One region of the Streptomyces sp. NPDC007917 genome, then DNA from elsewhere that is predicted to be linked to it. Evidence: riboswitches for the same ligand, from Rfam matches in the RefSeq annotation. Region 1 holds a riboswitch; each other region holds the start of a gene.

The links. A riboswitch is a leader RNA that binds a small molecule or an ion and turns the genes downstream of it on or off. The one in region 1 is predicted to bind cyclic di-AMP.
Region 2: it holds a riboswitch for cyclic di-AMP, as region 1 does, so the genes downstream of both, ACFZDL_RS28500 (transglycosylase family protein) here and ACFZDL_RS18595 (NlpC/P60 family protein) in region 1, are expected to answer to the same signal.
Region 3: it holds a riboswitch for cyclic di-AMP, as region 1 does, so the genes downstream of both, ACFZDL_RS02800 (M23 family metallopeptidase) here and ACFZDL_RS18595 (NlpC/P60 family protein) in region 1, are expected to answer to the same signal.

What each region holds. Positions count from the first base shown of each region.
Region 1 is NZ_JBIBKK010000008.1:321,640-324,904, reverse strand. It holds gene pcrA (DNA helicase PcrA) at 1-1,496, opposite strand, end outside; cyclic di-AMP (ydaO/yuaA leader) riboswitch at 1,653-1,830, shown strand; gene ACFZDL_RS18595 (NlpC/P60 family protein) at 1,838-3,010, shown strand; gene ACFZDL_RS18590 (L,D-transpeptidase) at 3,091-3,265, opposite strand, start outside.
Region 2 is NZ_JBIBKK010000015.1:158,816-162,080, reverse strand. It holds gene ACFZDL_RS28505 (DUF4232 domain-containing protein) at 200-913, opposite strand; cyclic di-AMP (ydaO/yuaA leader) riboswitch at 1,268-1,449, shown strand; gene ACFZDL_RS28500 (transglycosylase family protein) at 1,455-2,765, shown strand; gene ACFZDL_RS28495 (dsRBD fold-containing protein) at 2,821-3,114, opposite strand; partial or broken gene ACFZDL_RS28490 (phosphoribosyltransferase) at 3,135-3,265, opposite strand, start outside.
Region 3 is NZ_JBIBKK010000001.1:657,132-660,396, forward strand. It holds gene ACFZDL_RS02795 (GntR family transcriptional regulator) at 1-230, opposite strand, end outside; gene ACFZDL_RS02800 (M23 family metallopeptidase) at 512-1,336, opposite strand; cyclic di-AMP (ydaO/yuaA leader) riboswitch at 1,350-1,544, opposite strand; gene ACFZDL_RS02805 (pitrilysin family protein) at 1,776-3,158, opposite strand; gene ACFZDL_RS02810 (pitrilysin family protein) at 3,176-3,265, opposite strand, start outside.

The DNA.
Region 1 (3,265 bases):
TCGGCGCGCTCACCGATGCCGCGCTTGGGCACGTTCAGAATCCGGCGCAGCGGGACGGAGTCCTCCGGGTTGGCCAGCACCCGCAGGTACGCGAGGACGTCGCGGACCTCCTTGCGCTCGTAGAAGCGCACACCGCCGACGACCTTGTACGGCAGCCCGACCCGGATGAAGACCTCTTCGAAGACACGGGACTGGGCGTTGGTCCGGTAGAAGACGGCGACGTCCCCGGCCCTGGCGTCGCCCGCGTCCGTCAGCCGGTCGATCTCGTCGGCGACGAACTGCGCCTCGTCGTGCTCGGTGTCGGCCACATAGCCGGTGATGGTCGCCCCGGCGCCGGCATCGGTCCACAGGTTCTTCGGGCGCCGGTTCTCATTGCGCTCGATAACGGCGTTGGCCGCGCTGAGGATCGTCTGGGTGGAGCGGTAGTTCTGCTCCAGGAGGATGGTCGTGGCGTCCGGGTAGTCCTCCTCGAACTGGAGGATGTTCCGGATGGTGGCGCCCCGGAAGGCGTAGATCGACTGGTCGGCGTCGCCCACCACGCACAGCTCGGCGGGAGGGATCACCTCGCCGCCGTCGACGGCCTCCGCCGGGCCCGTGCCCACCAGCTCGCGCACCAGCGTGTACTGCGCGTGGTTGGTGTCCTGGTACTCGTCGACCAGGACGTGCCGGAAGCGGCGGCGGTAGTGCTCGGCGACGTCGGGGAAGGCCTGGAGCAGATTGACCGTCGTCATGATGATGTCGTCGAAGTCGAGGGCATTGGCCTCGCGCAGCCGCGACTGGTACATCGCATACGCCTCGGCGAGCGTCTTCTCGAAGCCGTCCGAGGCCTGTCCGGCGAAGGTCTCCTCGTCGATCAGCTCGTTCTTCAGGTTGGAGATCTTGGCGCTGAAGGACTTGGGCGGATACCGCTTCGGGTCGAGGTCCAGGTCCCGGCACACCAGCGCCATCAGCCGCTTGGAGTCGGCCGCGTCGTAGATCGAGAAGGAGGACGTGAAGCCGAGCTTCTTGGACTCCCGGCGCAGGATGCGCACACAGGCGCTGTGGAAGGTCGACACCCACATGGCCTTCGCGCGCGGGCCGACCAGCTCCTCGACCCGCTCCTTCATCTCGCCCGCGGCCTTGTTGGTGAAGGTGATGGCGAGGATCTGGCCGGGGTGCACCCGGCGCGAGCCGAGCAGATGCGCGATGCGGTGGGTGAGCACCCGGGTCTTGCCGGACCCGGCGCCCGCGACGATCAGCAGCGGCGAGCCGGTGTGCACCACGGCGGCGCGCTGCTGCTCGTTCAGCCCCTGCAGGAGGGCGGCCGGATCCACCGCGGGACGCGCCGCGCCGTCGCGGTAGTACGCCTCCCGGGGCGCGGGCGCGTCGAACCGCCCGTCGAAGAGGTCGTGCGGGACGGCCTCAGCGGCGGGCCGGCCGTCGTCCTCGGGCGGCGGGGGCTCCTCGTCCGGGGGTCCGAGATCCGCCAGGAAGCTGTCGTCAAAGAGGCTGCTCATCGCTCACCGAGTTTAGGCCGCCCCACTGACAGCGTATGCGTGGATGTCACAAAACGGTTTCGGGGCAATTCGAACACCCGCCTTCACATGAGCACCACAAGCCCACTACCGTCCTCCGTCAGGCGGTCCGGAACCCGTCGGCGACCACGCCGGCACGGGCTGTCTCCGCCGAGTCCGGCCCCGCCGCGAGGCAGCCGGAGCCGGGGACCCAAAGACACCACTGGGGTGAATCGGCCCATGTGGCGACGCCAGCCGTCCGCCGCCCGGGCCGTAGGGCAGCCTTCCGACGCCCGAACCCGACAGCTAACCCGGTAGGCGGTCCACGGAAGGAGTCGCCTCCCTTGGCGTCGCACCGCAAACCGCGGACCCGAATACTGGATTCGGCCACCGGCCGCCGCACCGCCGTCGGGGTCACCACGGCCGCCCTCGCCTCCGTCACCCTCCTCTCCCAGACGGCGAGCGCCGAGCCCGGCAAGCCCAAGCCGACGGTCGAAGAGGTCAAGAAGAAGGTCGACACGCTCTACCACCAAGCCGAAACCGCGACCCAGGCCTACAACGCCGCCAAGGAGCGCACGGGCGAACAGCGCGCCAAGGTCGACCGGCTGCTGGACAGCGTCGCCAAGCGCACCGAGAAGCTGAACGAGGCACGCCGCAAGCTGGGCAGCTACGCGGCGGCGCAGTACCGCAACGGCGGCATGGCCTCCAGCGCCGCGACCCTGCTGTTCGCAGGCGATCCGCAGGACATCTTCGACCAGTCCCATCTGATGGACCGGCTGACCGGAGAGCAGAAGCATGCCGTCGACGACTTCCTGACCCAGCAGGCCAAGGCCGCCAAGGAGCGTACGAAGGCCGGCGAGAGCCTGGCCTCGCTGACCCGGTCGCAGGAGCAGCTGAAGACCAAGAAGAAGACCGTCCAGGACAAGCTCACCCAGGCCCGTCAGCTGCTGTCGAAGCTGACCGCCGAGGAGAAGGCGCGGCTGGCGGCGATCGAGAAGAAGAAGGAAGAGGAGGCCCGGCGCAAGGCGGCGGAGCTGGCGCGCAAGCAGCGGGAGGAGGCGGCGAAGCGGGCACAGGAACAGCAGCAGCAGGAGGAGCAGGCAGACGGCTCCGGCTCGTCAGGCTCCTCCGGGTCCTCGGGCACTTCCGGTTCCTCGGGCTCGTACGCCACCAAGGCCGACAAGGCCATCGCCTTCGCGCGCTCGCAGCTCGGCAAGCCGTACGTCTGGGGCGCCACCGGCCCCAACTCCTACGACTGCTCGGGGCTCACCCAGGCCGCCTGGAAGACCGCCGGGGTCTCCCTGCCGCGCACCACCTGGGACCAGGTGAAGGTCGGCACGCGCGTGTCGACCTCCGACCTCCAACCGGGCGATCTCGTCTTCTTCTATGACGACATCAGCCATGTCGGCCTCTATATAGGCGACGGAATGATGATCCACGCCCCGAAGCCGGGCGATGTGGTCAAGAAGGCGCCGATCACCGAGATGCCGATCTACGGAAGCGTCCGCCCGGCCTGACGGCTTCCCGCCTCCCCGGGCCCCGAAGGAGCTCCCCGGGCCCCGAAGGGGCTCTCCGGGGCCCGGGGAGGCGGCACGGCTCAGGTGCCGGGCTTGCGGCCGTAGACGTACACGTCGTCGCCGTTGCGCAGCAGGCTCCAGTACTTCTTCGCATCGCCCTTGCGCATGTTGACGCAGCCGTGGGAGCCCGGCGGCGACCACACGCTGCCCGCGATGGAGTGGAAGGCCTGGCCGCCGTCGAAGAACTGGCTGTAC
Region 2 (3,265 bases), on a different contig from region 1:
GGCGAGGCCTCTTCACATGGTGACCCACCCGATAATGATTGCGGAAGGGCGGAAGGGGCCAGTGGGTGTCGGGCCCATCAAGATTTTCGGACACCCTTGGGCGTCATGTGGCCGCGCTTCCCGGCCAATTCATTTCCGGCGCGTCCGGTCGGGCGCGGGGCGGGGGACGGTGTTCCGCGCCCGGCCGCGGCGCTCCGGGTCAGGGCTGGGAACCGGGCTCGAGGGCGGTGACTTCGAATACGCCCCCGCAGACCTGGAAGGAGCGCGCCGACGTCTTCATGGAGCGGTAGGAGTCCGGCGGGTAGGCGCGAATTTCGGCCGCGGTCCGCCAACAGGGCTTGTCGGACAAGCCTTTGTTGAGGGTGTGCAGACTCGCGTGGGCGCTGTCGCCGGGTTTCAGGACGACCGTGGGCCGCGCCGGTCCCCGGCGGGTGGCGGGGTCACCGATAGCCGAGCCCGGGGCGTCCAGCAGGGAAACCCCGGGAAAGCCGGTCAGCGTGCAACTGGTCTCACCGGTATTGGTGAAGGCCAGGGGAACATAGACATTGCCCGCGCCGATATCCGCCCGGCCGGTCGAGAGTTTCAGCTGGCCCTTGGAGCAGATACGGCGCACGGTGGGCGGGGCCGCGGACGCGCCCTCGGTGGCGACGGACGGCTTGGCCGCGCTCGGCGCCTTCCCGGGGGTCGACGCCTCGGCGGAACGGCGCCCGGCGGTGCCCGGCTCGGCCGTGCCGGGCCGGGCACCGCTGGTGGCCGAGTGGGGCGCGTCGGCGGAGCCGGGCGGCGCCGGCGCCCCCGAGTCCTCCTCGGCTCCGCAGGCCGTGACAGCGGCCAGCGCGCCGATGAGCAGTGCGGATACGGATAAGACCGGCGGTCGGCGCCTCGCGGGCGTCCCGCCGTACCGCTGAGCCATGGGCAACCTCCTGTGGGTCGGGCATCTGGCGGCTCGTCAGCCGCCGCGCCGAGTGCCCCGACATTCCCCGTCCATTCCCCTTCGGCTCCTCTTCCCCCGTTCGGCGCCCTTATGTCTGCGACCGCATTAATCGCATAACAGGCGCAATTCGGCATTGCGGATTCCGCGCCACATTCACCCCATCCGGAATGTGGTGACGTGAATCACAGTTCACCGGGGGCCTGATCGATTTCCGGACACAGGCCCGTCGAGACCTTGTCGTGACCAAAACGATGTGTTTACTGTGCCGCACCCGGCGCATTCCATGCACGGGTCTCTCCCTCGCCGGAGCGCCGAGTCCTGCCGTGGCGGAGGAGTGACACGACGACCTGTCACGGCAGGAGCGGGGGAACCAGGTAGGCGCCGTGCCGCGCGATCGCGGGCGGGACGGCTAGGGGTGAAGTCGCGCCACGGTGCCGGGGGCACCGAGAAGGGCGCGGCCGGGCAGCTCCCGCCCGAACCCGACAGCTCACCTCGCAGGCGTCAGGAGAGGATGAGCTCAATGGCTGCACGCGGACGTCACCGTCGGCCCCGACCACGCCGCGTCTCCCGCGCCTCGCTCGCGTTCACCGCGGGCGGCGCCGGCGTCGCACTGCCCCTCATAGGCGTCGGCCAGGCGAACGCCGCCTCCGTCGACACCTGGGACAAGGTGGCGGAGTGCGAGTCCACCGACAACTGGAGCATCAACACCGGGAACGGCTACTACGGCGGTCTGCAGTTCTCGCAGTCCACCTGGGAGGCGTACGGCGGGACGTCCTTCGCGCCCCGGGCCGATCTGGCGTCCAAGGACCAGCAGATAGCCATCGCCGAGAAGGTGCTCGACGCCCAGGGCCCCGGCGCCTGGCCGGTCTGCTCGGTCAAGGCGGGTCTGACCCGCGGCGGCCAGCCCGCGGACGTCTCGCCCGGCAGCTCCGGCAACTCCGGCACGAGACAGACCGCTCCCAACGCGGCCCCGAAAGCCACGCCGAAGACCGAGGCCGCTCCTAGGGCCACTCCCAAGGCCGTCGACCGGAGCGCGGCCACCACCGGGCGCTCCGGCTCCTCGTACACCGTGGTCAGCGGCGACACGCTGTCCCGGATAGCCGACGCGCAGGACATGGACCGCGTCGGCGGCTGGCAGCGGCTCTACGAGGCCAATCGCCGGGTCATCGGCGGCGACCCGGACCTGATCTACCCCGGTCAGCGGCTCACCCTCGACACAAGCCGCTCCCCCGCCGGACAGGCGCGCGAGAGCCGGCCCCAGGCCGAGCGGCGGACGGACCAGACCAAGCAGCGCGCGGAAGCGGCCGACCGGGCCAAGCAGCGCGCCGAGCAAGCGGCCAAGCAGCGGGTCGAGCAGGCCAACAAGGCCCGTGAGCGCGCCAAGAAGCAGTCCGGCTCGGCGGCGCACTCGTCCTCCTCGTCGGCATCCTTCACCACGCCGGTCGCCAGCCACGCCATCGGCACCGCCTACGGCGTCTCCGGCAGCAACTGGTCCAGCGGCCACCACACCGGCGTCGACTTCCCCGTCGCCACCGGCACCCAGGTGCGCGCGGTGGGCTCGGCCGAGGTGGTCGCCGCGGGCTGGGGCGGTGCGTACGGCTACCAGGTCGTGCTCCGCCACCCCGACGGCATGTACAGCCAGTACGCGCACATGTCGGCGCTGTCCGTCCACGTCGGCCAGACGGTGTCCGGCGGCCAGCAGATCGGCCGCTCAGGGGCGACCGGCAATGTGACCGGGCCGCATGTGCACTTCGAGATACGCACCGGCCCCGACTACGGCTCGGACGTCAACCCGCTCGCCTATCTCCGCTCCAAGGGCGTCCAGATCTGAGAGGCGGGTGAGTGAAGGGTGCTCTGCCGCGGCCCGGTGCCGCGGCAGATCCGCCCTACATCACCAGATGTGCCTTCGCGTGCGTGACCTCCTCGATGTCACCGCCGGCCTTCGAGATCAGCCGGTGAGCGAGGTTGTTCAGCGCACGCGCCGCCGCGATCTCCTCGCCGACCCGCGGCTGAGACGGGTCGTCCGGGTTCCGGTTCGCCCGGCCCTGAGCCAGCATCTCGGTCCCGTCGTGCATCCTCAGCCGGACGACCGCCTCGGTCAGGGGTCCGAGCTCACGGAACTCCATTTCGATGTCGCATCCCACGATCGTCTCCATCGCGGTCATCACCTCCTGCTTCATCTACCAGGATGCGCCCGACCCGGCATCCCGGTCGACCGGGAGAGCAGTTCGACCACCTCGGCGTCGCTGGTCTGGGAGAAGTCCTCGTACCACTCGCCCACCGCCGAGAACTCCGCGGGGGTGGACAGACACACCACGTCGTCCGCGTCCT
Region 3 (3,265 bases), on a different contig from region 1:
TCCCGGTCGGACGGCTGCGCGACGCAGGCGCCCGCGTGTCTGCGGGTGGTCACAAAGCCTTCCGACTCCAGGGTGCGCAGCGCCTCGCGCACGGGCACGCGCGAGACGCCGTACCGCCGGGCGAGAAGTTCCTCGATCAACCGGCTGCCGGGCGCGAAGGTGCCGGAGACGATGTCGTCGCGGATCGCCGTGCACACCGCGTGCGCCGAAATCCGGTGACCGCCCTGCATCGCGGTCGTATCGCCGCTCACTTCCGGTCCCGCATTGTCGAACCTCCGCCTTAATCTCCGCGAAACGCAGCCGATTGACGCGTGTTCAGCGACTCTATTCTAAACAGCTTGAATTTCCGATAGGCACGGAGATTTCATGGATATTTTTGGCCAGGAGGGCGGGTGGCCAGGCGGTCGGATGGCCGGGTGGCCAGGCGGCCGGCGGCCGGGCGGCCGACCGGGTACGCCGAAGGCCCCCGGGTCCGTGGGACCGAGGGCCTTCGGGAAGCGAGCGGGGATGCTCAGATGTTCACACCGTGCGAGCGCAGGTAGGCGACGGGGTCGATGTCCGAGCCGTAGTCGGCGCTGGTGCGGGCCTCGAAGTGCAGATGCGGGCCGGTGACATTGCCCGTGGCGCCGGACAGGCCGATCTGCTGGCCCGGGGTGACCGTCTGGCCGACGGAGACCCCGAGGGACGACAGATGGCCGTACTGGGTGTAGGTGCCGTCGTTCATCTTGATCACGATGTTGTTGCCGTACGCGCCGCCCCAGCCGGCCTCGACCACGGTGCCGGAGCCGACGGAGTGCACCGGGGTACCGGACGCGGCGTGGAAGTCCACACCGGTGTGGCTGCCGGAGGACCACAGGCCGCTGGACGCCTGGTAGCTGGTGGAGACGTACGAGCCGGTGACCGGCAGCACGAACATGTTCAGCCGCTTCCGCTCGGCCTCGCGCGCCGCGCGCTCCTTGGCCTCGCGCTCCTGCTTGGCCTTCTTCGCGGCCGCCTCGGCCTTTCGCTTCGCCTCGGCCGCCTGCCGCGCGGCCTCCTTGCGGGCCGCGGCCTCGGCCTGCGCCTTGGCGGCGGCCTCCTCGGCGGCGCTCTGCTGGCTCTGCGCCTGGGCCTCGACCTGGTCGGCGAGCCCGTCGTCCATGGCGACCGCCTGGCGCAGCCCGGTGTCCTCGAAGCCGCGCGGGTCGTCCGTCGCGGCCAGGGCCGGGGCGGCGAAGCCGGCGACCACACCGGAGGCGGCCAGCGTGGCTATGCCCGCGAGGTTGGCGCCGGAACGGGCGGTGCGGGGGGCCCTGGTGGGGCGGCGGTGCTTCCCGGTGGTACGGGTGAACGCCATGGTCCGGCGCACTCCTTTCCTTCCCTCTCGCCTACCGGGTTAGCTGACGGGTTCGGAGCAGGAAGGTCTCCTACGGGCCCCTCCCCCGCGTGGGGAAGGCGTCCGATTCACCCCTGGGGATCACCCGTCCGGCGCCGTGGGCGGCGGACGAGGCTGGGTCCCCGGCTCCCCTGGCTCGCGCCGTACGGGGACTCGGCGATGGTTGTCCGTGCCGCGGGTGCGGCGTGTCTCGGTCGGACAACCGGACTGACGCTAAGCGTGATCGCTTTCGTTCACCAAACGGTTCCGCGTTTTTGTTGGTTTCCCCACAGACACGAACACCCAGACGGGCGACCTCTGCTATAAAGCGGGCGAATCGACCGGTGAGACGATTCGAAAAACAGGACCCCTGGCGCCTGAAACGGCGTCAGGGGTCCTGTTTTGTCGGGCCGTCAGGCCGTCAGCCCTGGATGACGCGCACCTCGCCGATGCCGAGCGCCTTGACCGGCTCCTCGATCTGCGAGGCGTCACCGACGAGCACCGTGACCAGCCGGTCGGACGGGAAGGCGCTCACCACCGCGGCGGTCGCCTCCACCGTGCCGGTCTCCGCGAGGCGCGCGTACAACTGCGCCTGGAAGTCGTCCGGCAGGTGCTGCTCGACCTGGTCGGCGAGCGTGCCCGCGACGGCCGCCGCCGTCTCGTACTTCAGGGGGGCCACCCCGACCAGGTTCTGCACGGCGACGTCGCGCTCGGCGTCCGTCAGGCCCTCTTCCTTCAGCGTGCCCAGCACCTTCCACAGGTCCTCCAGGGCGGGGCCGGTGACCTCGGTGGCCACCGAGCCGCTGATGGCCAGCATCGCGGCGCCCGTGGCCCCTCCGGAGGCGTCCGGGGCCGCGGAGCGGAGCACCTGGCCGAAGGCGCGCACGCCGTACGTGTAGCCCTTCTCCTCACGCAGCACGCGGTCGAGCCGGGAGGTCAGGGTGCCGCCCAGGCAGTAGGTGCCCAGCACCTGGGCGGGCCAGACCCGGTCATGGCGGTCGGCGCCGATCCGCCCGATGAGCAGCTGGGTCTGCACCGCGCCCGGCCGGTCGACGATGATCACGCGGCCGGTGTCGTCGGCGGTGATCGGCGGCATGGGGCGGGGCTCGGCGGCCCCGCCCGTCCAGGCGCCGAGGGATTCGGCCAGCGCCTTGTCGAGGTCGACGCCGGCCAGGTCGCCGACGACCACGACGGTCGAGGAGGACGGGCGGACATGCGCCTCGTAGAAGGCCCGCACGGCCGCGGCGTCGATGCCCTCGACGGTCTCCTGGGTGCCCTGACGCGGCCGGGACATCCGGGCCTCGGCCGGGAACAGCTCCTTGGACAGCGCCATCGAGGCGCGCCGGGCCGGGTTGGCCAGCTCGTGCGGGATCTCGTCCAGGCGGTTGCGCACCAGCCGCTCGACCTCGCCCTCGGGGAAGGCGGGGGCGCGCAGCGCGTCGGCCAGCAGGCCGAGCGCCTTGGGCAGCCGGGAGACGGGGACCTCCAGGGACACCCGGACGCCGGGGTGGTCGGCGTGGGCGTCCAGGGTGGCGCCGCAGCGCTCCAGTTCGGCGGCGAACTCCTCGGCGGTGTGCTTGTCGGTGCCCTCGGACAGGGCGCGAGCCATGATCGTCGCGATGCCGTCGAGCCCGGCCGGCTCGGCGTCCAGCGGGGCGGCGAGGTTGATCTCCACGGCGACGACCTGCTGGCCGGGGCGGTGGCAGCGCAGCACGGTCAGCCCGTTGGACAGCTCGGCGCGCTCGGGGGCCGGGAAGGCCCACGGCTTGGCGGCACCCGCCTGCGGCTGCGGGTGGAAGGTCATGGCGGTGACGGCGTCGCTCACTGGGCCGACTCCCCTTCTGCGTCGTTGTCGTCGGCTGCTGCGCCGTTGTCCGTGGCGTCGGCGTCGGCCTGCTCGGCACCCTGGAG